2 linked regions of the Pelodictyon luteolum DSM 273 genome follow. The protein of the gene in region 1 interacts with the protein of each later gene in a pairwise test. Links are inferred from orthologs where the notes say so. Each region holds a gene or a part of one and is shown on either strand. Other genes may lie near its edges.

Region 1 (13,345 bases):
TTCGATGAGAACTTTGCACGGTAGCGGGAGGCGATGGGAATGATCGGTGGAGCGGATTTTGGCGGCGGCGCCACGCTGTGGCAGACGCTGCAGTTGCGCTCGAAGACCGCTTTCCCGTCCGGAGCGGCGGCAAAGCAGTCAACGGCTGCTGCCGAGAGGATGAGTCCAGCCGCAAGCGGCAGTATGACCAGTTTCATGTCGGTGCTTCCTCGTGTTACATTGGATGAAGAAATATTCCTGCCTTCGAAAGGAAAAGGTACCCAAAAAAACTAACCGCCCCAGCATATGAAGTTCCTTCGGAACATCGCCATCCTGCTTTTCTGCCTTTTTGTGGTAGATATCGTGCGCTACTTCGTCATTCCCGATGTGGAGGGTCTTGCCCGGAAAACCCCGGAGACCACCGCGTTCATGCGCTACCGGGTGGAGGCATGGCGCCGTGCCGGATACAGCGGAAGGAAGACCGACCGGAAGGTCGTCCCTCTCTCCGCCATATCGAAAAACGTCGTCAAGGCTGTGCTGATTGCTGAAGATGACAAGTTCTGGCAGCATGACGGGTTCGACTACGATGCGATGGAGCATGCGCTGGAGAAAAACCTCAAGGAGCGCAAAATCGCCATGGGCGGGAGCACCGTCAGCCAGCAGCTGGCAAAGAACCTCTATCTCTCACCATCGAAGAACCCGGTGCGCAAGATCAAGGAGGCGATCCTCACCTGGCGGATCGAGCGGTCGCTCTCAAAGAGCCGCATTCTGGAGCTCTACCTCAACTCTGCCGAATGGGGTGATGGCATTTTCGGCATTGAAGCCGCTGCCCGCCACTACTACGGCACCAGTGCCGGCCGGCTGAACGCCCGTCAGGCCTCACGTCTTGCCGCCGTACTCCCAAACCCCATCCGCTGGTCACCCACCGGCAGTTCCCGTTATGTCCGGAAGCGCTCCGCCATCATTTACCGCATCATGCAGAAACGGGGGATTGTGGCGCCATCCTATGGGGGACGCGTGCCGCTTCCGGTCGATACCACGGCTACGGCGGCAGCCTCAGATACCATCACGATCGGTGTTCCACGCGAGCTGATCGACGGGGTGTTCATGGATTCTGGAGAGGGCGGAAACTGAGCACGCCGCGGATGGCGGCGTGCAGATGGATACGAGGGAAGGAGTGCGCCTTTGGCTGCGGCCCTCAGGCTCAACGTTCTTCGTAGGGTTCGAAGAGGGTCTTGTCGACGCCGCAGACAGGGCATACCCAGTCTTCGGGCACATCTTCAAAAGGCGTTCCGGGCTGGACGCCGCTGTCGGGGTCTCCGGCTTCGGGATCGTATACGTAACCGCAAGGCACACATACCCATTTCTGCATGATGATTCTCCGTTTGGTGTTGAAGGGTTCTGATTTAAGGCTGTATCGGGGGCTATTGCCCATTCAGCGAAAATGAATTCCCCCCGCCTGTAAAAAGTTCATCGTGTCCTGCCGATTTCATCGACCGATGTTCAGCCTGCTTTCACCACGCCGGTATAGACGATGACCGCCGGTCCGGTGAGATAGACCTCCCGCATATCTTCGCTGAACGTCACGTTGAGCATGTCACCGCTTTTCACCCGGACCCTGATGCTGTCGGCTGAGGTCATGCCGAGGCGGCGGCTGAGAAGTGCGGCTGCGACCGCTCCGGTTCCGCATGCGAGGGTCTCATCTTCGACGCCCCGCTCGAAGGTTCTGAGGTCGATGCTGTCGGTGGCGGTCACTTCGATGAAATTGACATTGGTGCCGCCGGGGAAGATGTCGGTGCGGTGGCGAATGGCGCGGCCCTCCCCGACCACATCCACGGCATCAAGCCCTTCGGTGCGGATCACGGCGTGCGGCGAGCCGGTATCAATAAAGGCACAGTACTGACCGCCGAGATCGATTTCGTCCCTTATGCCCCGTGGCTCGCGCATCCGGAGCCGTACCGTTTCGGGTCCGCTCACCCATGCCTGATAGGGGTCGCCGTTTGCCTCAAAACGGAAGCACCCCCCGGCGTCCGGCTGCACCCCGATGCTCCTGGCGAACCAGACCGCGCAGCGGCCTCCGTTGCCGCACATCGTGCCGGGCAGACCATCGGCGTTGTGATAGAGCATGCTGAATGATGCTGTTTCTGACGGCTCGATGAGGATGAGCCCGTCGGCGCCGATGCCGGTACGGCGTGTGCAGAGCGCACGGATGGCCGAAGCCTCAAGGGTGATGGAGCGGTCACGGTTGTCCATGATGATGAAGTCGTTGCCTGCACCGGACAGTTTGCTGAATGGGATCTCTCGTCTCATGCCCAGAATGTGTTGGAATGGTGTTGATGAGGGGCTTCGTGCTCCTGGCTTTTCATGAGGACCCTTGCCGCCAATGCTCCGCCAAAGCAGTCCCCGTAGGGGCTTTCCTACTTTATAATAAAACAATAGCCCTGTAATGGCGGCCCAAAAAAATTTATTATTAAATAATTTTTCTTATTTTATTTAATACTGCGTCAGGTGGGAAGACCGCCTCAGCAGCCATTCCGGTATGGCCGGCACCGGGAAAGGTGCCTTCGTTGCTTTGCCGGGGATGGGTGGAACACTTGCTCCGATGGACCATTCCTCAGTACGGTGTATGGCGCTGGTCCGGAGGGTTTCTTTCGGTTTCTTCAACCTGAAATATGTCCAAACAAAGGAGAGAATACAATGGCTGAACAAGTGAATCCGGCAGGAGTCAAGCCAAAGGGGACGGTTCCGCCTCCCAAGGGGAGCGCTCCTTCTCCGAAGGCGAGCGGCGCTTCGGGCGGTCCTTCCGTCATCAAGGAGCAGGATGCCGCCAAAATGAGAAGGTTCCTGTTCCAGCGGACAGAGACCCGGTCCACGAAATGGTACCAGGTGTTCGACACCGACAAGATCGACGACGAACAGGTCGTCGGCGGCCATCTCGCCCTTCTCGGCGTTCTTGGATTCCTCATGGCCATTTATTATTTCTCCGGCATCCAGGTCTTCCCGGCATGGCTCGGTGGAATGCCCGGGTTCCATGACAACTGGTTCTACCTCACCATCAAACCGAGGATGGTCTCTCTCGGCATCGACACCTACAGCACCCAGACAGCAGATCTCCAGCAGGCAGCGACCAATCTCATCGGCTGGGCAGCGTTCCACTTCCTTTCCGGCTCCATCCTCCTCTTCGGCGGCTGGCGTCACTGGACCCACAACCTGACCAATCCGTTTACCGGCCGCGCAGGCAACTTCCGCGATTTCCGTTTCCTCGGCAAGTTCGGTGACATGGTCTTCAACGGAACCAGCGCAAAGACATACAAAGATGCTCTCGGACCCCACGCCGTCTACATGTCCCTCCTGTTCCTCGGATGGGGCCTGCTCATGTGGTTCGTGCTCGGTTTCGCACCTGTTCCTGATTTCCAGACCATCAACTCCGAGACGTTTATGTCGTTCGTGTGGTTCGTGGCCTTCTTTGCTCTCGGCATCTACTGGTGGAACAACCCCCCGAATGCGGCCATTCACCTCAATGACGACATGAAAGCAGCCTTCTCGGTGCATCTCACCGCGATAGGCTACATCAACATCGCTCTTGGTGTCATCGCCTTCGTCGCTTTCCAGCAGCCATCTTTCGCGCCCTATTACAAGGAGCTCGACAAGCTGGTGTTCTATCTCTATGGTGAGCCGTTCAACCGTGTCAGCTACGACTTCGTGCAGGAAGGCGGCCGGATCGTCTCCGGCTCGAAGGAATTCTCGGAATTCGCTCCCTTCGCAATCCTTCCCAAGAACGGCGCATCGTTCGGCATGTCGAGGGTTGTCATCAACCTCATCACCTTCAACCACATCATCTGCGGTGTACTCTATGTCTTCGCAGGTGTCTACCATGGTGGCCAGTACCTCCTCAAGATCCAGCTCAACGGCCTCTACAATCAGATCAAGTCCATCTGGATCACAAAGGGCCGCAATCAGGAAGTCCAGGTCAAGATCCTCGGTACTGTCATGGCGCTGTGTTTCGCCACCATGCTTTCCGTTTACGCTGTCATCGTGTGGAACACCATCTGCGAGCTGAACATCTTCGGAACGAACATCATGATGTCGTTCTACTGGCTGAAGCCGCTTCCGATGTTCCAGTGGATGTTTGCAGACCCGAGCATCAACGACTGGGTCATGGTCCACGTCATCGTGGCAGGTTCGCTCTTCTCGCTTATCGCACTTGTCCGCATCGCCTTCTTCGCCCACACCTCACCCCTCTGGGATGATCTCGGTCTGAAGAAGAACTCGTACTCCTTCCCCTGTCTCGGACCTGTCTACGGCGGTACCTGCGGCGTTTCGATCCAGGATCAGCTCTGGTTTGCCATGCTCTGGGGAGTGAAGGGTCTGTCTGCAGTCTGCTGGTATATCGACGGCGCATGGATTGCTTCGATGATGTACGGTGTGCCTGCGGCTGACGCAAAAGCCTGGGACTCTGTGGCCGGCCTAGCCCACCACTATACCTCCGGCATTTTCTACTATTTCTGGACAGAGACCGTGACGATTTTCTCGAGCTCGCATCTCTCGACCATTCTGATGATCGGTCACCTTGTATGGTTCATCAGCTTTGCAGTATGGTTCGAGGATCGCGGTTCCCGTCTTGAAGGTGCCGATATCCAGACCCGCACCATCCGCTGGCTAGGCAAGAAGTTCCTCGGCAGGGACGTCAACTTCCGTTTCCCTGTCCTGACCATCTCGGACTCGAAGCTTGCAGGTACCTTCCTGTACTTCGGCGGAACCTTTATGCTTGTGTTCCTTTTCATGGCCAACGGGTTCTATCAGACTGATTCACCCCTACCGCCGACCGTCAGTGACGCAGCGGTGTCCGGTCAGGTGCTCCTGACTCAGGTGGTGGACTACCTGATGAAGCTTATTGCATGAACTGCCTGACCGGGGGGGCTTCCGGGCTCCCCTTATGGTCAGAATGCAATAGGAAACTACAGAAGACTATAATCAATAGAGGAGGGTTCCCTGATGGCCGATCCTGTAAAACAGCCAGAAACTCAGCCGGCACCAGCCGCGAAGGCTCCGGCTGCGCCCAAGGCGGAAGCGCCGAAGGGTGCGCCGCCTAAGGCACCGGCACCAGCCGCGAAGCAGGGGCAGGCAGCGCCGAAGGGTGCGGCGGCGAAACCGGCCGGCAAGGCCCGCCTTGAGCCGCTGAATGTCAACCTTGGCCGTTGCGGCGTCCGGCAGGAATCCGCGCTGCCCTATAAGAAGCCTGCTGCTCCAAAACCAGCGCCCGCTGCAAAACCAGCACCTGCGGCTAAAGGAGCACCCGCTGCCAAGCCCGCTGCAGGAGCAAAACCGGCACCGACCGCAGCTCCGGCACCGAAGGCCGCACCTGCTGCCGCTCCGGCCATGAAGCCTGCGGCTCCGAGGGCGAAGAAGCATTACTTCATCTTCGAGAATCTCTGTGTAGGATGCGGCCTCTGCCTTGACAAGTGTCCACCGAAGGTCAACGCCATCGGCTACAAGTTCTACGGGGACGTTCAGGAAGGCGGCTTCCGCTGCTACATCGATCAGGTTGCATGTATTTCCTGCTCGGCCTGCTTCTCTGGTGATGAGTGCCCTTCCGGCGCGCTTGTTGAAGTGCTGCCTGACGGAGAAGTCCTCGACTTCTCATTCACGCCGCCTGATCGTCTTGATTTTGATCTCCGCTTCCTGCATCGCTTCCACCGCGAAGCCCGCTGAAGAGAGGCTGGAACGTATCGTTGTTTTTTACAAGAGCATTGTCAGCCTGACAATGCTCTTTTTTTTCGAGTCTCCTCTGTCAATAGACGTATGAACGAGCAAGAGATCGGGGGAGCGGGCTATGCCTCCGCCCTCGTCATCATACCAACCTACAACGAAAGCCAGAACATCGGGCGTCTCATCGACACCCTTCAGAAGTCGTTCGGCCGGCTTCTCGACATCCTGGTCATCGACGACAGTTCGCCTGACGGGACCGCCAGTATTGTCGCTGAAATGCAGCAGCACTGTCGGGGGCTGCATCTCATCAAGCGGGAGCGAAAACTCGGGCTAGGCACTGCCTACATTCAGGGATTCCGCTATGCGCTTGAGGGTGGATATAGGTTCATACTGGAGATGGATGCCGATTTCTCGCATGACCCTGCCATGGTCGGCGTACTTATTGACGCTGCTGGAACTGCGGATCTCGTGATAGGGTCCCGATATGTCGGCAACAGGGTCAACGTTGTCAATTGGCCGCTCAGCCGCCTGATTCTATCGAAAATGGCTAGCATCTATACCCGGGTCATCACCGGCATGCCCGTTGCAGACCCGACCGGGGGGTTCAAGTGCTTCCGGCGTGAAGTGCTTGAGGCAATCGATCTTGACCGCATCGCTTCGCAGGGGTACTCGTTTCAGATCGAGGTGAACTTCAGGGTATGGAAGAAAGGGTTCCGGATTCAGGAGGTACCGATTGTGTTCACCGACAGGACCGTGGGGCTGTCGAAGATGACGAGAGGGAACATCCGCGAAGCGGTATGGATGGTCTGGTGGCTGAAACTGAAATCGCTTGTCGGAATGCTTTAGTCGGAGTTTTTTTTGGGGGGACGAAAAAAAACGCCGGGCGGCCGCATGATGCTGCCCGGCGCTACTATTGCTGCCTTCAATGCTGCTCAGTCATTCTTTTCAGCAACCAGTTGCTGCACCACCTCGGCCGGCGCTTCTTCATAGTGGCTGAAATGATAGCTGTAACGTGCTCTGCCCTGGGTGAGGCGCGTCAGCGAGTGATGGAAGGCCGGAAGAGCTGACTGCGGAATCTCCGCCTTGACCACCTGCATCCGGACGTCCGCCTCCATGCCGAGTATCTTTCCCCGTTTGGCTGAAATATCCCCAACGATTTCTCCGGTGTACTGGTCGGGTGCGGTCACGGTGAGCTCCGCAATAGGTTCAAGAACCATCGGCTTAGCTTTTTCGATGGCCGCCTTGAACGCCATTCCGGCTGCAATCTTGAACGCGAATTCAGAACTGTCGACAGGGTGGTACGAGCCATCGTAAACGACAGCCTTCAAATCGACCACAGGGTAGCCGGTTAGGGTTCCGGAGGCGATAGCCTCGCGGAGTCCTTTTTCAACGGCAGGGATGTAGCGGGTGGGGACCACGCCGCCGACCACCTCGCTTGTGAATTCAAATCCGCTGTCGCGAGGGGCGGGGTCGAGCCTTACCCAGACGTCACCGTACTGCCCGCGTCCACCCGACTGCTTCTTGTGGCGACCCTGGGCAGAGGCCTGTACGCGGATGGTTTCGCGGTATGGGACCCTTACCGGGGCGGTCTCGACTTTCACATTGAACTTCTTTTCAAGGCGGCTGAGGATGATATCGAGGTGTGTCTCTCCCTGCGTCTTGAGAATGGTCTGGTTGAACTCGACATCATGCTCGATCGAGAAGCTCGGGTCCTCTTCATGCAGGTGGTGGAGTCCCGCCGAGATCTTTTCTTCATCGCCCTGTGTGATCGGCACGATGGCCGTGGCGAGTACCGGAACGGGAAAAGTGATGGGGCTGATGCGGCAGTTGGTGCCCTTGTCGGCAAGGGTGTCGTTCGTATGTGCATCCTTCAGCTTGACGACCATGCCGATGTCACCGGCAAGAAGGCTGTCGACCGGAGTACGTTTTTCGCCGATGACGGTGTGGATCTGGCCGGGTTTTTCAAGTTGGCCGGTCTGCACGTCCTGGAGTTCATGACCGGATTCAAGATGGCCGGAATAGACCCGTAGGTAGGATATTTCACCGATTCGTGGTTCCGACATGGTCTTGAAGATGAAGGCGATGGTGGCGCCTGCCGGATCGGGTTCGAGGAGCTGTTCGTTCTGGCCGGACGTGCAGAGGGAGTGCTCCGGGCCACGCTCTATGGGCGAAGGAAAGAGGTTGACCATCGCGTTCAGCAGACGCTCAGAGCCGATGAGGTGCAGGGGAGAGGTGCAGAACACCGGAAAGAAGGTGCGGGATACAAGTGCACTTTTGATGCCGTGGCGCAGTTCGTCCTCGGTCAGGGAACCGATCTCGAAGAAGCGCTCCATAAGCTCTTCATCGGTTTCGGCGACTGCTTCGACAAGCTGCTGGTGAAGTTCCTCAGCCCGTTTCAGATAAATGTCCGGGATGTCGGAGACTGTCATGCTGCCCGGTTTGTCCGGGTTGAATTCGAGCTGCTTCATCAAAAGGACATCGATGAGTATATGATGTCCGACGCCCTCTTCTGCCGGGAACTGGATCGGGGTGACGAGGTGCCCGAAATGGTCCTGCAGTTCCTGGATTGTCTCGTTGAAGCGCGTTCGGTCGGCGTCGAGCTTGGTCAGGACGAAGACGGTCGGCTTATAGTATTCTTTGGTGTACTCCCAGATTGTATCGGTGCCAACCTCCACGCCGGTGGACGCATTGACGGTGACCAGCACCGTGTCGGCCACGCGCATAGCGGACTTTACGTCGCCATGGAAGTCAATCAGGCCGGGCGTGTCTATGATGTTCAGTTTGCAGCCCTGCCACATTCCGTTTATGAGGCTGGTGTTGAGGCTGTGCCTGCGGCTTATCTCATCGGGTGAGTAGTCGGAGAGGGTATTGCCCTCCTCGATGCTGCCAGCCCGGTTTATGAGTCCCATCGAGAGAGCAAGGGATTCGGTGAGGATGGTCTTGCCGCTGCCGGCATGGCCTGTGATGACGATGTTGCGGATTTGATCGGGTTGGACAGCTTGCATGGCGGTTACTCCTTGTTGGAAGGTAATGGAACGGTGCAGCAGTTGAAGCTTAAGAGTCAATTAACGAAAAAAAGTCCTATTTGCTTCTCAGGCGGGGGTGAAATGCTATGGAAAAAAGGATATATTTTGGTTTTCCAGCGAACCACCGCAACCCAAATCATCGTTACCCATGCCTGTAATCCACAAAATCCACGCCCGCCAGATCCTTGACTCACGGGGCAACCCTACGGTCGAAGTCGACGTCTATACTGAAAGTTCATTCGGCCGTGCAGCCGTTCCCAGCGGTGCGTCGACCGGCGTGCATGAGGCAGTGGAACTGCGTGATGGCGACAAGGGGGTCTACCTCGGCAAAGGCGTCCTGAAAGCGGTGGAGAACGTCAACACCGTCATCGACGAAGCGCTCAGAGGCATGCTCGTGACCGAGCAGGAAGAGATCGATGCCCGCCTGCTCGAGCTCGACGGCACTCCGAATAAATCCAAACTCGGAGCAAATGCCCTTCTCGGCGTCTCCATGGCCTGCGCCAAAGCCGGAGCCGAATACTCCGGCCTGTCGCTCTTCCGCTACATCGGCGGCACCATGGCCAATACGCTTCCGGTTCCGATGATGAACGTGCTCAATGGCGGCGCCCATGCAGACAATACCGTCGACTTCCAGGAGTTCATGATCATGCCGATAGGGTTCAGCACCTACTCCGATGCACTTCGCTGCGGTGCAGAAATCTTCCATGCCCTGAAGGCTCTTCTCCACAGCCGCGGCCTCAGCACTGCCGTCGGTGACGAAGGCGGGTTCGCACCCAACCTCCGTTCGAACGAAGAAGCTATCGAGCTTGTGGTCGAAGCCATCGGCAAGGCCGGCTACAAGGCAGGTTCTCCCGCCTCGAAAGGCGGCCTCGGCGACGCTCAGGTCATGATCGCACTCGATCCTGCAAGCTCCGAGTTCTACGATACGGAGAAAAAGAAATACGTCTTCAAGAAGTCCGATAAGCGCGAACTCTCCTCTGAAGAGATGGCTTCCTACTGGGAAGGGTGGGCCAACACCTACCCGATCATTTCCATCGAAGACGGTATGGCCGAAGACGACTGGGCAGGCTGGAAGCTCCTCACCGAAAAGATCGGAGACCGTGTGCAGCTTGTCGGCGACGATCTTTTCGTTACCAACAGCCTGCGCCTCGCCGAGGGCATTGAAAAAGGTGTGGGCAACTCGATTCTCATCAAGGTCAACCAGATCGGTACCCTTACCGAAACCCTCCGGGCCATCGATCTGGCAAAGCGCAACGGATACACCTCGGTCATCAGCCACCGCAGCGGCGAAACCGAAGACAGCACCATCGCCCAGATCGCTGTAGCGACCAATGCCGGACAGATCAAGACCGGCAGCATGTCGCGCAGCGACCGCATGTCGAAGTACAATGAACTGCTCCGCATCGAGGAAGAGCTCGGCGAGCAGGCAATCTATCCCGGAAAGCAGGCCTTCAGGGTCTGAGGGTGCATGCTTCCGAGGCGGGAACCCCGTGCTGTCTCATTGGCCGGCACGGGTTCTTTCCTTCGGCTTCCCCGGGGCGAAAAATATCCTGAGGCATCTTGAGCTTGAAACACACGCTGAACATGTTCTGGGGCTATGTACGCACCAACCCGAAAAAGTTTTTTTTCGCGGTGCTTGCCGTTGTGTTCGTTACCTGGCTCCTCTTTGACGACTACGGTCTCTTGACAAGGATCTCCATGGAGGCAGAGCACCGGAGCCTGCTGCGAACGCAGGAGGAGGGGCAGCAGCGGATCATCCGGAACGAGGCCCGCATCCGCCATTCATCCGATCCCGACAGCATCGAAAAGGCTGCCCGGGAGAGGTATAATTTCCGCCGCACGGGGGAACGCATCTATATCATCAGTGAGGAGTAGCCCGTTCTCCTTCACACTGCCCCCTTACATTTCAACAGCCAAGGAAAACCCGACAGTCCCATGTACGAGTACCGCCGCCGCCTGACCAGAGAAGTGCCGTTCGGCCCCATATCCCTCGGAGGATACCTGCCGATCAGGGTGGAGTCCATGCTCAATACCCATACCTCCGATACACGGGCCTCGGTTGAACAGTGCCGCAGGCTCCATGATGCGGGCTGCGAAATCATCCGGCTGACCGTCCCTACCGAGAAAGACGCTGAAAACCTCCGCGCCATCCGCGACCAGCTGCGGCGCGACGGCATCCGGACGCCGCTTGTGGCCGATATCCACTTTTCCGCTCGCGCCGCAATGAAGGCGGTGGAGTTCGTCGAGAACATCCGCATCAATCCGGGCAACTACGCAACCCGCAAGAAGTTTTCAAACGGTGACTACACGGAGGACGAATACCAGCAGGAGCTTCTGCATGTCCGCCAGGAATTCCTTCCGCTTGTCGAGAAAGCCCGCAGCCTTGGCGTCTCCATGCGCATCGGCACCAACCACGGCTCGCTGTCCGACCGCATCGTCAGCCGCAGGGGCAACTCCCCGGACGGCATGGTCGAGGCCGCGCTGGAGTTCGCCCGCATCTGCGAAGATGCCGGCTACTATGACATCCTCTTCTCCATGAAGTCTTCCAATGTCAGGGTGATGATCCAGGCATATCGTCTTCTTGTGCAGCGTGCAGACAAGGAGCTTCTCCACGCATATCCACTCCATCTCGGGGTGACTGAAGCCGGGGATGGTGACGAGGCCAGGGTGAAATCCGCCATGGGCATCGGCGCCCTGCTTGAGGACGGTCTTGGCGACACCATAAGGGTATCGCTCACCGAAGACCCTGTCAACGAGGTGCCTGTCGGTTTCGAGATCGTACGGAAGTACAACACGTTCCATCAGGTGAAGGGCAAAAAGGCTCATCTCCCCCTCAAGCATCTTATAGAGTCCTCCGGTGAGGCCGGCAGATCGCGTGCCGCAACGGAGGAGCTTCCTTTTGATCCCGTCAGCTACAGCCGGCGGAGCTCGGAGCCGCTGGAGACCGGAGGCCTTGTCATCGGCGGTGAAGCGCTGCCGGTGGTCGAGACTGCGCTGCAGTCACCTCTTTCTGAAGCGGATGGTGCACTGGAGGAAGCTCTCCTGCGGCTTCGCCCCGAGCTGGAGGCGGGTGCCATCCGCTCCGAGCTCCTCACGGTTCCCGTGGCCGTCGAAAGTGATCTCCCTCTGCTCCGGAATCTGCTTGGGAGGCTTGGCCCGGCTGCCAGGTCTGTCGGAGCATCGACGGCTGAAGCAGGGCTTTTTAATCTTCTTCTCAGGGAGGATCTCGCCAAAGTCCGCTTCGAGATTACCGAAGAGGAGATGCTTCCGAAAGATCTTGTCGACATGATTCCCGCCGACTGCTTTCCGGCGGTCGAATTTTCGTTCGTACGCCAGCGCTCAGGTGTCGGCGTTGCGGCCGAAGTCCTCGCATCGTTTGCCATGAAAGCCCGAGCCCGCAACCTGCAAAGGGTACTCTTTTCGGTTGTCTCCTCCGATGGGCTCTATGCTGCACGCCGCCTCGCCCTTGAGTTCCGCCGCCGCTCCATCAGGGCCCCTGTTTCTGTACGTTTCAGCGGGAGCGATCCCCTTCGACTCAGTACCATAATCGATGCCTCCGTACAGGCCGGTCCGCTTTTTTCCGATGGACTCGGCGACATGCTCTCCCTCCAGACGCCGCTGAGTGCCGAGGACGAGATCAGTCTCGGGTTCAATATCCTGCAGGGTGCCAGGGCCCGTATGTCGAAAACCGAATTCATCTCCTGTCCCGGCTGCGGCAGGACCTACTTCGACCTTGAGCGTGCCGCCGCTTCCATCAAAACACGCCTCTCACACCTGAAAGGACTCAAAATCGGCATCATGGGGTGCGTGGTGAACGGGCCGGGCGAGATGGCCGATGCCGATTTCGGCTATGTGGGTGCGGGAAAGAACCGCATCAGCCTCTATGTAGGAAAGGAATGCGTTGCCGAGAATCTGCCTGAGGTGGAGGCTGTCGACCGCCTGATCGATCTCATCCGGGAGCACGGCCGCTGGGTCGAGCCCTCTGCCCCCCTAGAGGACTAGCATGTCCATGCGCTGCACGCTCATCACCGGGGCCTCAATGGGAATCGGCGAGGCCTTTGCCCGCGAGTTCGCCCGCAGGGGGAACAACCTCATTCTCGTTGCCCGTTCGGCTGAGCTTTTGCACACGCTGGCCGCAGAGCTCCGAGAAAAAAGGCACGTTGAAGTGCTGGTGTGCGTTTCGGATCTCACCCGGCCGACTGCGCCGGAGGAGATCCATCAGTTCTGCCGCCGCGAGGGTGTGAGGGTAGACCTCCTCATCAATGCCGCAGGGCTCTCGTATGCGGGAGGGTACAGCGGGATCCCTCCGGAAAAACTCGAGGAGCTGATGGCCGTCAACATGCTTGCGCTTGCCCGTCTCACCCGCCTCTTTTCGGTCGACATGGTGGCTGCGGGCGGGGGCGGCATCATCAACATCGCCTCGCTTGCAGGCCTGCAGGGTATCGCCGGTCTCGGACTCTATTCGGCGACCAAGTCATTCGTCATCACCCTCACCGAAGCCCTGCATGTAGAGCTGAAAGCTTCCGGGGTGAAAGTGCTGGCAGTATGCCCCGGGTTCATCGAAACAGGCTTCTTCGCCGTCGCCGGCCATGATCCTGCTTCCATCCTTCTGCCCATCTCAGACGCTTCGG
Region 2 (16,060 bases), 340 kb from region 1 along the record:
CGGCCAGAGGATCAAGGATCTTTCCCATCTCCGAGACCTCATTGGTCCATCGGGCGGCCTGGCCGTCGAACCAGTCGGACAGCACGGCGACGATCATGATGACAATGGCGATGTCGGTCCGCCCTGTGTGGAAGAACCAGAGAAACCAGGGGATCAGAAGGATCCTCAGGAAACTCAACGCATTGGGTATGTTGAAGATATGCCCCTGCACGGCTAATGCTTTAATGGTTCAACAACCAGATCGGGACTGGCTTTGACGAATTCCGCCCAGCCGTTCCCCCTTCGGGATGAGCCCTTTGCCTTCGGCAGCGATACGTTGCCCTCGTTGCGAAGCATGTCGCAGAGCGCCAGAGCGATGGCATCGGTTACATCAAGCGGCTTCGGCACGGAGCCGAGCCCGAGCATGGCGGTGACCATGCCGGCAACCTGTTCCTTGGAGGCTCCGCCGCGACCGGTAACGGCCAGCTTCACCTCACGTGGGGCATACTCATGGAGCATAAGGCCGCGATGCACTCCAAGAGCGATGACCGCCCCCCTGACCTGGCCGAGCTTTAGGGCTGACTGTACGTTCCTGCCGACGAACGCCGTCTCGATCGACAATCGTCCGGGCTGAACCCGGCTGATGAGGCAGTCAAGCGCCTCGAAAATCTCTCCGATCCGTGCCGGGTGGCTTTTTCCGGGATTGAGGCGCAGAACGCCGCATTCGAGCAGTCGGTACCGCCCGTCATCCGTGGACACCACCCCGTAACCGGTGCTGAGGCTCCCCGGATCAATCCCCAGCACGATCATACTCAGTCTTCCAGACTGTTCATTGCACTCTCACTGATCTCCATATTGCTGTAGACGGCCTGAACGTCATCGTTCTCCTCCAGCGCATCGATCAGCTTGATGACCTTGCGGGCGTCTTCGGCCTCGAGCTCAATGTAGTTCTCCGGAATGAGATCCATTTTTGCGTTTTCGAAGGCTATCGCCTGCTCCTCGAGCGCCTTTTTAGCTGCCTCAAGGTCGCGCACGTCGGTAATGACCGTATAAGTCTCGCCGCCGTCGTTGCTGAGGTCCTCGAGACCCGCCTCGAGCAGTGCTTCCATCAGCGCCTCTTCGCTGGCCGCCGACACGGGGACCTCAAGGCTTCCCTTGCGCTGGAACATCCAGCTCACACTGCCGCTTTCACCGAGAGAGCCGTTGTTGCGGCTCATGATGTGGCGTAGGTCGGCGACCGTCCTGTTGCGGTTGTCCGTCGCGGTCTCTATGATGAGGGCGATGCCTGCAGGGCCATATCCTTCATAGGTTATTTCGTCGTAGATGACCCCCTCAAGCTCGCCGGTTCCTTTCTTGACGGCCCGCTGGATGTTGTCCATCGGCATGGAGTTCGAGCGTGCCGTATCGATGGCAAGGCGCAGCCGGGGGTTGCCCGACGGATCCCCTCCGCCCATCTTGGCCGCTATGGTGATTTCCTTGACCAGCTTGGTGAACAGGCTCCCCCGTTTCTGGTCGGTGACCGCCTTTTTTCTCTTGATGGTCGCCCATTTACTGTGTCCTGACATAATGCAAACTGCTGTAGTGGTTGTTCCTGAAGACTGGTTCGGCCGCGGAGGGTATGCGCCCGCCTCTCGGATGGGCAGCCGGGGCGGCTTCTGGCGCCCGTCCTATGATAATAGATTTATTTTCTTTAAATAAAACCAAATCTGCCCGCTTACGTGCAAGTTAATCACTAGAAAAATCAATGACAAACCTGATGATCGCCTATCAGGGTGAGCCCGGGGCCTATAGTGAAATCGCCGCGCTCCGCCTTGGCCGACCCTATCCATGCAACTCCTTTGAGGAGGTGTTCTCGGCCGTCGAGGACCGCCGTGCGGATTTCGCAGTCATTCCCATGGAAAACTCGCTCGGGGGAAGCATCCACCGCAATTACGACCTCCTGCTCGAGCATCCGGTCGTGATTGCCGCCGAAACCTTCGTAAAAGTGGAGCACTGCCTGCTCGGCCTTCCGGGCTCGTCAGCCGAAACAGCCCGCCGGGTCCTTTCCCACCCGCAGGCACTGGCGCAGTGCAGGAACTTCTTCAAGACGCACCCGAACCTCCAGGAAGAGGTCGCCTACGATACCGCCGGCAGCGCCAAGCTTATTGCCGGAGAACAAGACCCCTCGAAACTGGCCATCGCCTCGAAACGGGCGGGCGAGCTCTACGGGCTTGAGATCCTGCAGGAAAATCTGGCCGATGAGGAGTGGAATATCACCCGCTTCTTCTGCATCACCCATGCCGAGCACCCGAAATCGCTCGAACACCTTGCTGGATACGAAACGGGCCAGTACAAGACATCCATCGCGTTCACGCTGCCGAACGAACAGGGTTCACTTTTCAAGGCGCTCGCCACGATGGCGCTGCGCGACATCGACCTCACGAAAATCGAGTCCCGACCATTCCGCAAGAAGGCCTTCGAGTACCTCTTCCATGTCGATGTCATCGGCCACCGCGACGACCCCGCCATAGAGCACGCCCTCTCGCACCTCCGGGAGTTCGCCACCATGGTCAGGGTGTTCGGCAGCTACGGGGTGGTGGAAGCATGAACGAGAGGCAGCTTGGCGTGTTCGACGACGGCGCAGGAATGGAGCTGCACGACCAGCCGGCAGCGGCTGCCGGAGCAAAACCCGATCTCTTCATCATCGACGGCATGGCCCTGCTCTACCGGGCCTACTTCGCACTTCTCCGTGCCGGCATGAAAACCCGGGACGGCAGGCCGACCGGAGCCCTGTACGGGTTCATGTCGACCCTGCTCAGGATATTCGAATCCTATCACCCGCGGTATCTGGCCGCCGCGTTTGACAGCCGGGAAAAGACCTTCCGCCATGACATTTTTCCCGAATACAAAGCAAACCGGACTGCACCTCCCGAAGAGATGACCGGCCAGATCGAACCGCTCTTCGAACTGCTCCGGGCGCTCGGCATTCCCATTCTCCGCACGCCGGGCTTTGAGGCCGATGATCTCATCGGCACGGCAGCAAAAGAGTTCGAAGATGCCTGCAGCATCTACATCGTCACCCCGGACAAGGACCTCGCCCAGCTGGTACACGATGGCGTCAAGCTCCTCAGGCCCTCAAAGAACCAGAATGAGCTGCAGCTGATGGGACCGCGGGAAGTAGAGGAGCAGTTCGGCGTCCCGCCGGAACAGTTCACAGCCTTCCTCACCCTCACCGGCGACACCTCCGACAACATCCCCGGAGCAGAGGGCATCGGCCCCAAAACCGCGACCTCGCTGCTCGCACGGTTCGGATCTCTGGAGGAAGTCTACCGCCATATCGAAGAACTCACGCCGAAAGTCAGGAAAAGCCTCGAAGCGTTCCGGCCCCGCCTCCAGCTCATTACCGATCTCGTCACCATCCGCACCGATCTGGCACTCCATGTCACCCTTGAAGAGCTTCGCTGTACCACTCCCGACCGGCATGAACTGCTCGAACTCCTCGGAAAGCTTGAGCTGAGGAGCATCGCATCGCGTCTCCCGGCAGCCTTCCCGGGTCTGGCCGTCGAATCACCGGCCGGAGATCCGGCCAGAACGGCAGGAGCGGAAAAAACTGCAGCCGAAACGGAGGAGCTCGGCGACCCGCGCCTTGGTGCAGACTACGGAATGATTGCGACAGAGGACCTTCTCCGGGAATTCGTCAGGGAGATGTTGCAGACCGATAAAATCGCCGTCGACACGGAAACCACCTCGCTCGACACCTTCGAGGCCGAACTTGCAGGCATTTCCATCTCGGCTGAACCGGCCAAAGCACGTTTTATTTCATTTGCAGGCACCGGACTCGACCGGGGGCGCTCAATCGAGATCCTGCGGCCGCTGCTCGAGAATCCGGCCATACCAAAAACCGGCCAGAACCTCAAATACGACATCCTCGTCCTGAAGAACTACGGCCTGGAACTCGGGCCCGTCGGCTTCGACACGATGCTGGCCAGCTACGTGCTCGACCCCGACGGCAAACACAACCTCGACGACATGGCCGCGCTGCACCTCCGGCTCAAAACCACAAAATATGACGAGCTCACCGGCACAGGAAAGAACAGGCTGCACATTTACGATGTCGAACCCGCAAAACTGACAGACTACGCCTGCCAGGACGCCGACCTCGCCCTGCAGCTTGAAGGGGCATTCACCAGAAACCTTGAAGCCGAACCCCGCCTCATGGAGCTTTGCCAAACGATCGAGTTCCCGCTCGTCAGTGTGCTCGCAAAGATGGAGCATCAGGGCATAAGCATCGACAGCAAGCACTTGGAGGAAACGTCGATGGCTGTCGGTCACCAGCTTGAATCGCTGAGGGAAACGATCCATGCCGCCGCAGGCACCGACTTCAACATCGATTCCCCGAAGCAGCTCTCCCACATCCTCTTCAACGTGCTTGGCCTTCCGACGAAAAAAACAACCAAAACGGGTTTCTCGACCAACGTGGAGGTGCTTGAGGAACTCGCTCCGCTTCACCCCGTAGTCAGTGATCTGCTTCTGTACCGAAGCCTCCAGAAGCTCAAGACCACCTACATCGATGCGCTCCCGAAGATGGTGAACCCCCGCACCGGCAGGGTGCACACATCCTTCAACCAGCACGTCACGGCCACCGGACGGCTCTCCTCGTCAAACCCGAACCTGCAGAACATCCCCATCCGAACCCCGCTGGGGCGCGAGATCCGCAAGGCGTTCATCCCCACAAACCCCGCGAACTGGCTCCTCTCGGCCGACTACTCCCAGATCGAGCTCCGCATCGCTGCAGAGATCTCCGGGGACCCGAAGCTCATCGAGGCATTCCGTAACGGCCTGGACATCCACGCCGAAACGGCAAGGGTCATTTTCGACACGGAAGACATCACCGCCGACATGCGCCGCAAGGCTAAGGAGGTCAACTTCGGCGTCCTCTACGGCATCCAGCCATTCGGACTCTCCAAGCGCCTGAACATTCCCAGAAACGAGGCCAGGGAGATCATCGACACCTACCGTGAGAAGTACCCCGGGCTCTTCAGCTCCCTTGAGGGAGTCATCGAAGAGGGCAGAAAGAACGGCTTCGTCACGACACTGCTCGGCCGCCGGCGGTACCTCAGAGACCTCACGAGCCGGAACTCAAATGTGCAGAAAGCCGCCGAGCGGGCTGCCATGAACACCCCAATCCAGGGCACCGCGGCCGACATCATCAAATGCGCCATGAATCTCTGCAGCCGACGGATCGATGCGGCTTCCATGCAGTCAGTCATGCTCCTTCAGGTACACGATGAACTGGTCTTTGAAACCACCGAAGATGAAAAAGAAGGCCTCAAGTCACTCGTCGAGGAAGCCATGATCGAGGCGGCGGCACTCTGCGGCCTGAAAAATGTCCCGGTCGCTGTCGATACCGGAATTGGGAAGAACTGGCTCGAAGCCCACTGAAGCGGGCGTTCATTTACCAGAAGAGGGCGTTCTGTTATACAGAAAAAAATTTTATATTCCAGAAAACGTGTTGTACATCCCGCTTGAAACACCGTATCCAGACACCGCATGTTCGTGAACAAACGGCCAAATGTCCCCAGGGGACACAGGAGAAACCTGCAGGCGTTCCAGCTGCGGGTACCGTCGTTCACCGATGCAGCTCTGGCGCTCTTCATCATATGCTGTGTTCTCTTCCCCTCTGCATCACTGCTCCACGCTGAAACCCCGGCTCCCGGAGGACTTCTGACGGGAACTGAGCTGATGATCGAACAGATGATCCGCCAGATGGACGGTACTGAACCGGCAGCAACGGGCTCGGGATCCACTGAACCTGAAGGCGAGGGATCGCCGTTCCTCGCATGCATCCCGAACATCCGTCCCGTCAACGGATCGGTGACCAGCGAGTTCGGGTACCGGAAACACCCGATCTACAAATCAAGAATGTTCCACTCGGGGGTTGATTTTTCAGCAACTGAAGGCTCCCGCGTTGAGGCCACAGGCAACGGCACCGTGATGTTTTCCGGATACGAGAAAGGCTACGGCCAGAAAGTGCTCATCAACCACGGGTTCGGCTTCATGACCGCCTACGCGCATCTCTCCAAGTCCCTGGTACGACAGGGACAGAAGATCCGCCGCGGTGAAGTCATTGCACTTTCGGGAAACACCGGCATCTCCACCGGCCCGCATCTCCACTATGAGGTCTACAAAGACCGCGTCAGGGTCGACCCGGCGGCTTACTTCTTCGATGCATCGAACCCTGACAGGTTCATCACCATACAGCAGCCTTCGGAGGACGGACCCGACTCAAACTCCTAACACGAACAACACAAAAGACTGAGTATGTACTGGAATCTGGATCTTGCCCGTTACATCGCTGATGCGCCATGGCCGGTGACGAAAGACGAACTGATCAATTATGCAAACAGAACCGGCGCCCCGCAGCAGGTCATAGACAATCTGCAGGACCTGCCCGAAAGTGACGAAATGTACGAGAGCATCGATGAAATCTGGCCCGACTACCCGACCGATGAAGACTTCTGTTACGGAGACGAAGAACTGCTCACCTAGGATGAAACGCCGCCCATCATTTTTTTTTTAGCCCGCCCCCCCTTTCTGACGGCGGCCGTATGCCTCATGACGCTCGTCATGCTGGCATCGGCCCGGAGTCCGCTTCACGCTGAAGCATCCAACTCCTCACCAGCTCCGGCTGAAACAGCGCCCTTTGTAGGAGAAGTGGACTTTACCGGCAACCGCGCCGTAAGCGACCAGGAACTGCAGCAGGTCATCATGACCACTCCGGAAAAATCACTTCTGGGCCTCGGCATCCTCGCCCGGAGACGGCATCCGTTCAACATGGAGGATTTTGAGAAGGATCTGACCCTCCTCAGAAAACTCTATACCTACAAAGGTTATTTTTTTGCCGAGCTCGATCCGCGATTCAGCTATAAAAGCGGCGGCAGGCAAGTCAACATCGACATCCATGTCAAGGAAAACGAACCGACAAGGATCGACTCCCTGGCCTACAGTGGAATCAGCGCAGCCCCCGATTCGCTCCGGAAGGAGTTCCTGCAGGGAAAAATCCTCCACACAGGCGATATTTTTTCCGTCGAGCGCCTCATTGACGAGCGGGACCGCAGCCTCTCCTTCTTCCGCGAACACGGCTACGCGTTCTTCAACGAAGACAGCCTCAGAATCAGGATCGACACCGTCGGAACCCGTGCTGGGGTCCTAATGCAGCTCAGCCTGCCCCGGCGCCTCCACTACGGAGGAGTGACTGCCGTCGTCCACACCCCCCTGCCGCGAAAATCCTCACAAGAAGGCAGAATCATTGCACGGGACTCCCTCAGCATAAGGATTGCCGGGGGGCAGAACATCTCGCCAATCCTCATCACCTCAGCAATCGACTTCCGACCAGGCATGCTCACACGCCAGAGCCGCGAGCAGAAAACCCTGCAGAACTTCGGCGCCACAAACATCTTCTCGTCGATCTACATCCAGCAGGACTCCGTGAAGAACGGCAAGCTTTACAACACCATCCATCTCGAACCGGCCCCCAAGCACCAGCTCGAACCGAAAATTCTGGCTGACAACCGCTATGGATCGCTTTTTCTCGGCGGTGCTCTGGCCTATGAGAACAAAAACCTCTTCGGTGGTGCCGAGCAGCTCCGCACCACTACGGAATACGGTACGCAGATCGGCTCGAGCAACACGCTGCTCAGCAACCTTGAGCCGGGCGACTACGATCCTGTGGTCCCCTATGAACTGCGGCTGAGAAATACCCTGCTCCTGCCGGTCCTTAAAAAGCCAGGCAACTTCTACAGTGCGTCGGCGGAATATTCCCAAAGCCGCCTGCCTGTCCTGCTCACTAACACCAATGCCCTCGTCAGGGGCAGCTACAGCGCCGCAAGCGGTGAAAAGGGACGCATCGATTTCGACTTCTTCGACATCGAGTGGGTAGAGAAAGACGACCTCAGGGGGTTTGAGAAACTGTTCAGAACTGATCTGGCCGACAACATCGGCATCGACCCCTCAAATGAAGCTGCTGTAAGCGCAGGGTTGGACAGCCTGCTCGACGCACATGTCAACCAGACCTTCCGCCTTCGCTACAACCATACCAACCGGGACCCCCTGCGGCCGGATAAAACGATCTGGAAAACCAACATCCTCCTCGAGCATGCCGGCGCCATACCCTGGCTGATTGACGAATACATAGATACCCGTCCCTACAACGGCTTTACCGACACCGATCCCCAGATCTTCGGCACCACCTATTCGCAGTACGTCAAAGCCGACACCCGGGTAACCTTCGACAAACGGCTCACAGACAAAAGCAGGCTTGCTGGAAAGGTCGACCTTGGGTGGATGGCACCATACGGAAAGGCCGAAGACACGCCCGAGGAACGAAGATTCTATTCCGGCGGCTCGAACAGCATGCGGGGGTGGCTCTTCAACACCCTCGGTCCGGGCAACAGTTCAAGTGAGGCCGTTGCCAACTTCGGTGCGGACATCAAGGTAGAACTCGCCCTGGAATACCGGCTTAAATTCTTCCGGCTCTTCGGTCAGGAGTCCGGCGTCACCGCTTTCAGCGATCTCGGCAACATCTGGAACCGAAACGGCCCCTATGCATTCAGCCTCAACTCGCTGACCCGCGACTTTGCATGGGACTGTGGCCTCGGGCTCAGGGTCGGCTCGCCGATCGGCCCCTTCCGCTTCGACTTCGCATGGAGGCTGCACGACCCGGCAAAAGCCGACCCGTGGGTCTTTGGCAACGGTGGCCTTACCTTCAACTTTGGCATTGGCGAAGCGTTTTGATTAGTCGACAACTCTTTTCCGTTACCCTAAACATCAGAAACATGCCCTCACCTTCCACCCTACTGGCCCCGTCCATCCTGTCCGCCGACCTCATGCACCTCGGCGAGGCCCTCAAGACTGCAGAAGCTGCCGGTGCCGACTGGATACACTGCGACATCATGGACGGCAACTTCGTCCCCAACATCACCTTCGGGCCGATCGTCGTCCAGGCCATCGCCAATAACACCACGATGGTCGTCGATACCCATCTCATGATCGCCGACCCTGACCGCTACATCGAAGAGTTCGTCAAAGCCGGCTCGCACCAGGTGACCGTCCATCAGGAAACCTGCCCGCACCTGCACCGCACCGTCCAGTTCATCAAAAGCCTCGGGGCAAAAGCCGGCGTGTCGGTCAATCCCGCGACCCCTGTCTCGACGCTCGAAGAGATCCTCCCGGATCTCGACCTCGTCCTCATCATGTCGGTCAACCCCGGCTTCGGCGGACAGAAGTTCATCCCCGCATCTATCGAGAAAATCAAGAAGCTCGACGCCATGCGCCGCAAGCTCAACCCGGAGCTGGTCATTGCTGTTGACGGGGGAATCACCGAAGAGAATGCAGAAGCAGTGGTACTTGCGGGAGCCGATGCACTCATCGCCGGAACGGCGTTTTTCAGGGCGGCTGACCCTGCGGCCGCAGCCCGGAAAATCAAGAGCGCATCACGATAGGGAGTGGCTGACGGGCCAGGTAAGGCCCGTCAGTTCTTTGCTCGTCTGGAGGCCTTCTCCGATGAGCACAGCATGGAAACCGGCATCGCGCAAATGAGCGATGTCGCCAGCCGTTTTCAGGCCGCTCTCCGACACCGCGATAGTGTCAGGTGGGAAAAAGGGACGAAGGTCAGAAGATGTGGCGGGATCCACGCTGAAGTCCTTCAGGTTGCGGTTGTTGACGCCAATCATTGTGGCACCCTCTTCGGCCGCCGTGTCGAGTTCCCGCCGGTCATGCACCTCAACGAGCACATCGAGCCCCGTTTCAGAGGCCGTCTGGAGGTAGTCGCGAAGTTGCCGGGGCTCGAGGGCCGCAACAATCAGAAGGATGGCGTCAGCACCCATAAGGCGCGACTCGAAAATCTGCGATTCATCGACAATGAAATCCTTGCGGAGCACGGGAAGCCGTACAGCAGCCGAGACCGCCCGGAGATAGTCCGGGGAGCCCTGGAAGAACTGCCTGTCGGTCAAAACCGACAGTGCAGAAGCGCCGATCTCCTCGTAGTGGAGGGCGATCCGGACCGGATCGAAATCATGGACAATGACTCCCCTTGAGGGAGAGGCTTTCTTGACTTCAGCAATGAGGCGGAGCCTGCCGTCCTCTCCCCGAAGCGCTTCCTGAAAGCCTCTGGCCGGAGCAAGCGAACTGCGAAGCTCAAGGTAACGGGCAAGAGGGCGCTCAGCCTTTATGGCCGCGACCTCACGACGCTTCTCTTTCAGGATCTTTGCAAGATAGGTCATCCAGGCTTCCCCCGCTCATCCGGCTGAGGCCAGTTCCCTCAGCTCTTCCTCAAATTCAACAATCTGGCGGATGTTGTCAAGGAACCATGGGTCAATGGCCGTGGACTGGTAGATTTCATCGACGGTCGCACCGGCCTGGAAGGCATAGCGCAGGTAGAACATCCTGTCGGCTCTCGGAATCTTGATTTTCTCGAGGATGTCATCCTTGGCGAACTTCTTCTGCTGCGGTGTCATGTCGACGACGTTCATCAGGTCCTTGCCGTCGGAACCGAGCCCGGCACGTCCGATCTCAAGGCCGCGCAGCGACTTCTGGAGCGCCTCGCGGAAATTGCGTCCGAACGCCATTACCTCACCGACCGACTTCATCTGCACGCCGAGACGGGAGTCAACGTTTTTGAACTTCTCGAAATCCCAGCGAGGAATCTTCACCACACAATAGTCGATTGCCGGCTCGAAGCTGGCAGGGGTCGACTTGGTGATGTCGTTCAGAATCTCGTCGAGCGTGTAGCCGACGGCCAGCTTGGCGGCAACCTTGGCGATCGGGAATCCCGTCGCCTTCGAGGCCAGGGCCGAGCTGCGCGATACACGGGGGTTCATCTCGATGACGACGATGCGGCCTGTTCGGGGATGGATGGCGAACTGGATGTTGCTGCCGCCGGTTTCCACGCCGATCTCCCGGATGATTCGGACCGAAGCGTCGCGAAGCTCCTGGTACTGGCGGTCGGTCAGGGTCTGGGCCGGAGCCACCGTGATGCTGTCGCCGGTATGCACGCCCATCGGGTCCACGTTTTCGATGCTGCAGACGATGATCACGTTGTCGGCAAGGTCGCGGATGACCTCAAGCTCGAACTCCTTCCAGCCGAACAGGCACTCCTCGACCAACACTTCGCCGATAGGGCTCTCGGCAAGACCGCGCCGTACCGCCTCGTAATAGTCCGACTTGGTCTCGGCAAACCCTCCGCCCGTCCCGCCAAGCGTAAACGAAGGACGGATGATGATCGGCAGGCCGATCTCCTCGAGGGCGTCACGGGCTTCTTTTTCATTGCGGACAAAAAATCCCTTGGCCATTTCCAGGCCGAGTTTCTTCATCGCGTCGCTGAAAAGCTCCCGGTTCTCCGCCTTGCGGATGGCCCGCAGCTTCGCGCCGATAAGCTCGACACCGTTACGCTCAAGGATCCCCGACTCGGCAAGGCTCACCGCCGTGTTGAGCGCCGTCTGGCCGCCCATGGTCGGAAGCAGTGCATCGGGCTTCTCTCTCTCAATGATCTTCTGCACATATTCCGGTGTGATCGGCTCGATATAGGTGGCGTCGGCCAGCTCGATATCGGTCATGATGGTCGCAGGGTTGCTGTTGACCAGAATGACCCGGTAGCCGTCCTCCTTCAGGGCCCGGCATGCCTGGGTGCCCGAATAGTCGAACTCACAGGCCTGACCGATGACGATCGGACCGGCTCCGATCACTAAAATGGACTTGATGTCTTCCCGCTTTGGCACTGGTATCAGGGGTTAGGATCTTCGAAAGCTTCAATGGTCGGTAATGTACTAAATTTCCCTCACTCCTCCACGAAGGCAACACACTTCAGCGCCGCCTCCAGTCTACCCCGCCTACTCATAGGGCGCCCGCTGTTAATTCGTTCACCAGACTCCGGCTGTTCACCCATTCACCGGACTCCGGCTGCTCATCCATTCATCAGACCCAGGCTGCTCATCCTTTCACCGGACTCCAGCTGTTCACCCATTCACCGGACCCCGGCTGCTCATCCATTCACCGGACCCCGGCTGCTCTACCAATCATTCCACAACGCGGATCTGCTCCTGATGGAAACCGCCGGACTCGCGGCGGAGCCATGCGGTGACCTCTTTCGGACGACCTTCCGAGAAAGAGATGATGAGCATGGTGTGACCGGGCTTTGCGAAATCGACATCGTGCAGCGAAGGTACTGCGGGAGAGTTGATGTGGGAGTGATAGGAACCTACGATGGAGAATCCGAGACCTTTAGCCTCCCGCTCCACGTCGGAGTATTCCTGATGGGAGATCTCGAAGCCGTTCTCACGGCCATGGTAGAGGCAGTTGCGACAGGGTGCCACCTCATGGATGATGTTCTCGACATTGCCACGATGATCGACGTTTTTTATTCCGGCAAACAGCCCGCAGCACTCCTGAGGAAGTTCACGGAACGCCTGTTCCTGGATGATTTCAAAAGCTCGGCGGGGTATTTTCATACGGCGACAGCAGCAGCGGCGGTTGAATTGGTATGGTGAATGGCTACGATGGTTAAAGGGCCCGGGCTCCGATGTCCCGGCGGAAACAGGCTCCCGCGAAACTGATCGTTCCAAGAGCCCGGTAAGCCGAGTCGAGACTTTCACGGAGGGTGGGGCCGAGCGCGGTAACGGAAAAGACCCTGCCACCGGCCGTGGTAAGCCGGCCGTCGAGGTATGCCGTACCGGCGTGGAACAGCATGCACTCATCCATCCCGGAAAGGGCGCTGTCGATCTGCACAGCAATACCCGTAGGAAAACTGTCGGGATAGCCCCCGGAAGCCATGACGACGGTGGCTGCAGATCCGGGGTGCATGTCGAACGCAATTTCTTCGAGCCCTCCCGAAACGCTGGCCATAAGAGCGTCGATAAAATCGCTTTTCAGCAGCGGAAGCACCACCTGGGTCTCCGGATCGCCGAGCCTGGCGTTGTATTCGACAACCGACGGCTCGCCGCCATCGATCATCAGGCCGACATAGAGGAACCCCGTAAACGGGTACCCTTCAGCCTTCATGCCCTCGAGGGTCGGGCGGATGACCCTTTCCTCTACTTTCCGCATCACCTCAGCAGTGACCAGCGGGGCCGGAGCATAGGCACCCATGCCGCCGGTGTTCTTTCCGGTATCACCATCTCCGATCCGTTTATGGTCCTGAGCGGGAAGGAAGAGGCGGTAGGAGGTGCCGTCTGTCAGTGCGAACACACTGGCCTCCTCTCCTTTGAGGAAATCTTCTATAACAACCTCATCGGCAGCATTGCCGAACACGCGGTCATCGAACATCTCGAGAATCGCGCTGCGGGCGCTCTGGAGGTCTGTAGCGATAATAACCCCTTTGCCGCCGCAGAGCCCGCTGGCTTTGAGCACCTGAGGCCATGCCCCTGACGGGAGGCCATCAAGGTAAGAGAGCGCATCTTCCTTCCTGCCGAACACATGGTACCCTGCGGTGGGGATGCTGTGGCGGCGCATGAAATCTTTTGCAAACACCTTGCTGCTCTCGAGACGTGCGGCATCACGGGTCGGGCCCACCACCCTCAGACCAGCGTCCCGGAAGAGATCCACGACCCCGGCTTCGAGCGGTTGCTCAGGGCCGACGACTGTCAGATCGATGGCGTTTTCAAGGGCAAAACGGAGCAGCCCCTGAAGGTCAGTCGCCTTCAAGGGCATATTCTGCACCTTGCCTCCCATCATGGCAGTCCCGCCGTTGCCGGGAGCGGCATACACCATCTCCACCCCGGGGTTCCGTGACGCCGCCCATGCCATAGCATGCTCGCGCGCGCCGCTTCCAATGATGAGTACCTTCATGCTGTTCGTGTCTTAGAGGGCGGTTTATCGGCCGGGGAGTGTTACATTACTTCCAGCCGCGATGCGGATAGCTTGTATATAAAGCAGAGCGGGCAAAAAAAACAATTAAAAAATTTCAAGAGGGCGCGCCCCCGGACTTCAGGGGATGGCCCGGCCGACCCACATGGCCCTCCCAGCGATCATTTCCAGCCGCGTCCTGCCCGCTGCCCTCCGCCTCCTTTACCGTAGCCTCCGGCTGTCGGTCCGGCCCCGCGGCTTCAGCCTGCCGGCACCCGATGAGTCCTGCATTTTCGCATTCTGGCATGGGGATATGGCCGTGGGATGGCTGTTCGTGCGAAGGCTATGGCCTGACAGAGATGCATCGGCAGTCGTGAGCCTGTCGGAAGACGGAAGCATCCTCTCCCTTGCCCTCAAGCGCTTCGGGTTCCGGCTCATCCGTGGATCAAGTTCGAAAGGGGGAAGCGAAGTCCGCGCCGCCATGCAGGGTGCCCTGCAACGCGGCAACCTCGTCGTCCTCACCCCAGACGGCCCGAGAGGCCCCCTGCACCGATTCAAATACGGAACCATCCGCATCGCCTCAGAGTCGGGCGTGCCGATCATCTTCGCCCGCATCGGCTTTACCGGGGGATGGCAGCTGAAGAGCTGGGACCGCTTCATCATTCCCCACCCGTTCTCGAAGGTCACACTTGAACTGCACCGCCTGGATGTGCCGCGATTTGACTCCGAGGAAAAGCTCAGAACATATTCCGAACTGCTTTCCGACCGCCTTGGCCATGCATGAGCGCAGACTGAACATCCTCCTCCGGCCAGCCGCACTGCTCTACGGACTCGTTGCGGCCGTGCGCAACGCCCTCTTCGACAGGGGTATGCTGAAGGCGTGGAAATCGCCGATTCCCGTGGTCTCCATCGGCAACCTGACTGCCGGAGGAACAGGCAAAACACCGCTTGTCGACTGGGTCCTGAAATACTACCTCTCCATCGGATGCCGGCCGGCCGTCGTCTCCCGGGGCTACGGGCGCCGCTCGAAAGGGGTACAGCTCGTCTCCGACGGACGGAACATACTCCTCGGGAGCACCCGGTCAGGAGATGAAACCGCCATGCTCGCCGCCAATAACCCTGAAGCCGTGGTCGTGGTCGCAGAACAGCGAAGCGAAGGGGTGCAGTTCATCATGGAACGGTTCCGGGGCGAACGGCCCGACGTCATCATCCTTGACGATGCATTCCAGCACCGCCAGCTGGCGCGGGATCTCGACATCGTCGTCATCAACTCCCGTGAGCCCTTTGCCGCGGCGAAAATGCTCCCCGAAGGACGGTTGCGCGAACCGAAAAGCGGCATCGGGAGAGCTGATGTCGCGGTGCTCTCAAAAATCACCGATGAATCGAAGGCGGACGCCATCGAAGCGGAACTGACAGGTAGCGTGGCCCTCGTTGCAAGAACCCGGGTGGTCATCGGAGAACTCTCCCCCTTCGGCCCTAAAGGCCGGTCAACGGCGCCCCATCCCGATCCCGCAGGACTCAAGGCGCTGGCCTTCGCCGGCATCGCATCGCCCGCATCGTTCGTCGAAAGCCTGATGAAAAAGGGAGTGCATGTTGTGGAGCAGCGCTTTTTCCGGGACCATGAGCCCTACACGCTGAACAACTTCCTGCCGCTTGTAGAGGAGGCCCGCCGGAAGGGGCTCACGCTCGTCACGACGGAAAAAGACCGCTACCGCCTGGAGGGGGAACCCGGTCTGCTCGAAAAAACGGAAGGGGTTGGGTGCTGCTGCCTGAACATTGCGACCGGCTTCACAAGGGGAGCGGAGAAACTGCAGGAAATGCTCAAGGCCGTAGTCCGGGATTGAGCTCTTCCCCCGGAAGAAGAATCCTACGCCTCTTTCAGGATGGCGGAAACCGCCTTGAAACGGTCGGTGCCGGCTTCACGCAGGAGCTCGAACATGGCCATTTCAGTGCTGGAGAGCGCACCGCCAGCCTTTTCGATGCATCGGATGCCAAGCGCCCGGTTCTCTTCGGTCCTCGATGAGACCGCATCGGTCAGGAGATGGACATTATAGCCGAAATCAAGCAGTTCAACCGCCGTCTGGTACACGCACACATGTGTCTCCATGCCGGCAAGCAGGATGTCGTTGCGGCCGAACGCCCGAAGGCGCTCCATGAACCCTTCATTGCCGCAGCAGCTGAAGGAGAGCTTCTCGACCGGTTGCGCTCCGGGCAGCAGTTCCATGAGGGCGTCCACCGTACGGCCCAGACCCTTGGGATACTGCTC

Evidence for each region.
Region 2: the proteins of eno (region 1) and rpe interact in binary tests that used the Escherichia coli proteins (3 or more experiments, as listed by UniProt). The link is inferred for Pelodictyon luteolum DSM 273 from one-to-one orthologs.

What each region holds. Positions count from the first base shown.
Region 1 is NC_007512.1:2,191,631-2,204,975, reverse strand. What follows is about bases 8,090-11,019. They hold eno (phosphopyruvate hydratase), read left to right. Parts: upstream 8,090-8,862; coding sequence 8,863-10,176; downstream 10,177-11,019. Other genes in these bases: ispG ((E)-4-hydroxy-3-methylbut-2-enyl-diphosphate synthase), read left to right, coding at 10,650-11,019; PLUT_RS10195 (FtsB family cell division protein), read left to right, coding at 10,275-10,589; fusA (elongation factor G), read right to left, coding at 8,090-8,693. Outside these bases: PLUT_RS10240 (c-type cytochrome), read right to left, coding at 1-197; mtgA (monofunctional biosynthetic peptidoglycan transglycosylase), read left to right, coding at 286-1,113; rd (rubredoxin), read right to left, coding at 1,184-1,351; dapF (diaminopimelate epimerase), read right to left, coding at 1,483-2,289; PLUT_RS10220 (photosystem I reaction center subunit IX), read left to right, coding at 2,677-4,881; PLUT_RS10215 (indolepyruvate ferredoxin oxidoreductase subunit alpha), read left to right, coding at 4,975-5,691; PLUT_RS10210 (polyprenol monophosphomannose synthase), read left to right, coding at 5,782-6,534; more of fusA, read right to left, coding at 6,621-8,089; more of ispG, read left to right, coding at 11,020-12,716; PLUT_RS10185 (SDR family NAD(P)-dependent oxidoreductase), read left to right, coding at 12,718-13,345. UniProt on the Escherichia coli protein: Catalyzes the reversible conversion of 2-phosphoglycerate (2-PG) into phosphoenolpyruvate (PEP). It is essential for the degradation of carbohydrates via glycolysis.
Region 2 is NC_007512.1:1,842,789-1,858,848, forward strand. The notes cover bases 7,792-10,625. They hold rpe (ribulose-phosphate 3-epimerase), read left to right. Parts: upstream 7,792-8,792; coding sequence 8,793-9,458; downstream 9,459-10,625. Other genes in these bases: PLUT_RS08520 (BamA/TamA family outer membrane protein), read left to right, coding at 7,792-8,751; trpC (indole-3-glycerol phosphate synthase TrpC), read right to left, coding at 9,450-10,238; carB (carbamoyl-phosphate synthase large subunit), read right to left, coding at 10,254-10,625. Also shown: PLUT_RS08485 (CDP-alcohol phosphatidyltransferase family protein), read right to left, coding at 1-211; crossover junction endodeoxyribonuclease RuvC, read right to left, coding at 214-789; PLUT_RS08495 (YebC/PmpR family DNA-binding transcriptional regulator), read right to left, coding at 792-1,544; pheA (prephenate dehydratase), read left to right, coding at 1,724-2,566; polA (DNA polymerase I), read left to right, coding at 2,563-5,400; PLUT_RS08510 (M23 family metallopeptidase), read left to right, coding at 5,509-6,255; PLUT_RS08515 (DUF2795 domain-containing protein), read left to right, coding at 6,280-6,507; more of PLUT_RS08520, read left to right, coding at 6,574-7,791; more of carB, read right to left, coding at 10,626-11,732; PLUT_RS08540 (Mov34/MPN/PAD-1 family protein), read right to left, coding at 12,030-12,461; purD (phosphoribosylamine--glycine ligase), read right to left, coding at 12,514-13,797; PLUT_RS08550 (lysophospholipid acyltransferase family protein), read left to right, coding at 13,961-14,578; lpxK (tetraacyldisaccharide 4'-kinase), read left to right, coding at 14,571-15,638; PLUT_RS08560 (hydrolase), read right to left, coding at 15,662-16,060. UniProt on the Escherichia coli protein: Catalyzes the reversible epimerization of D-ribulose 5-phosphate to D-xylulose 5-phosphate.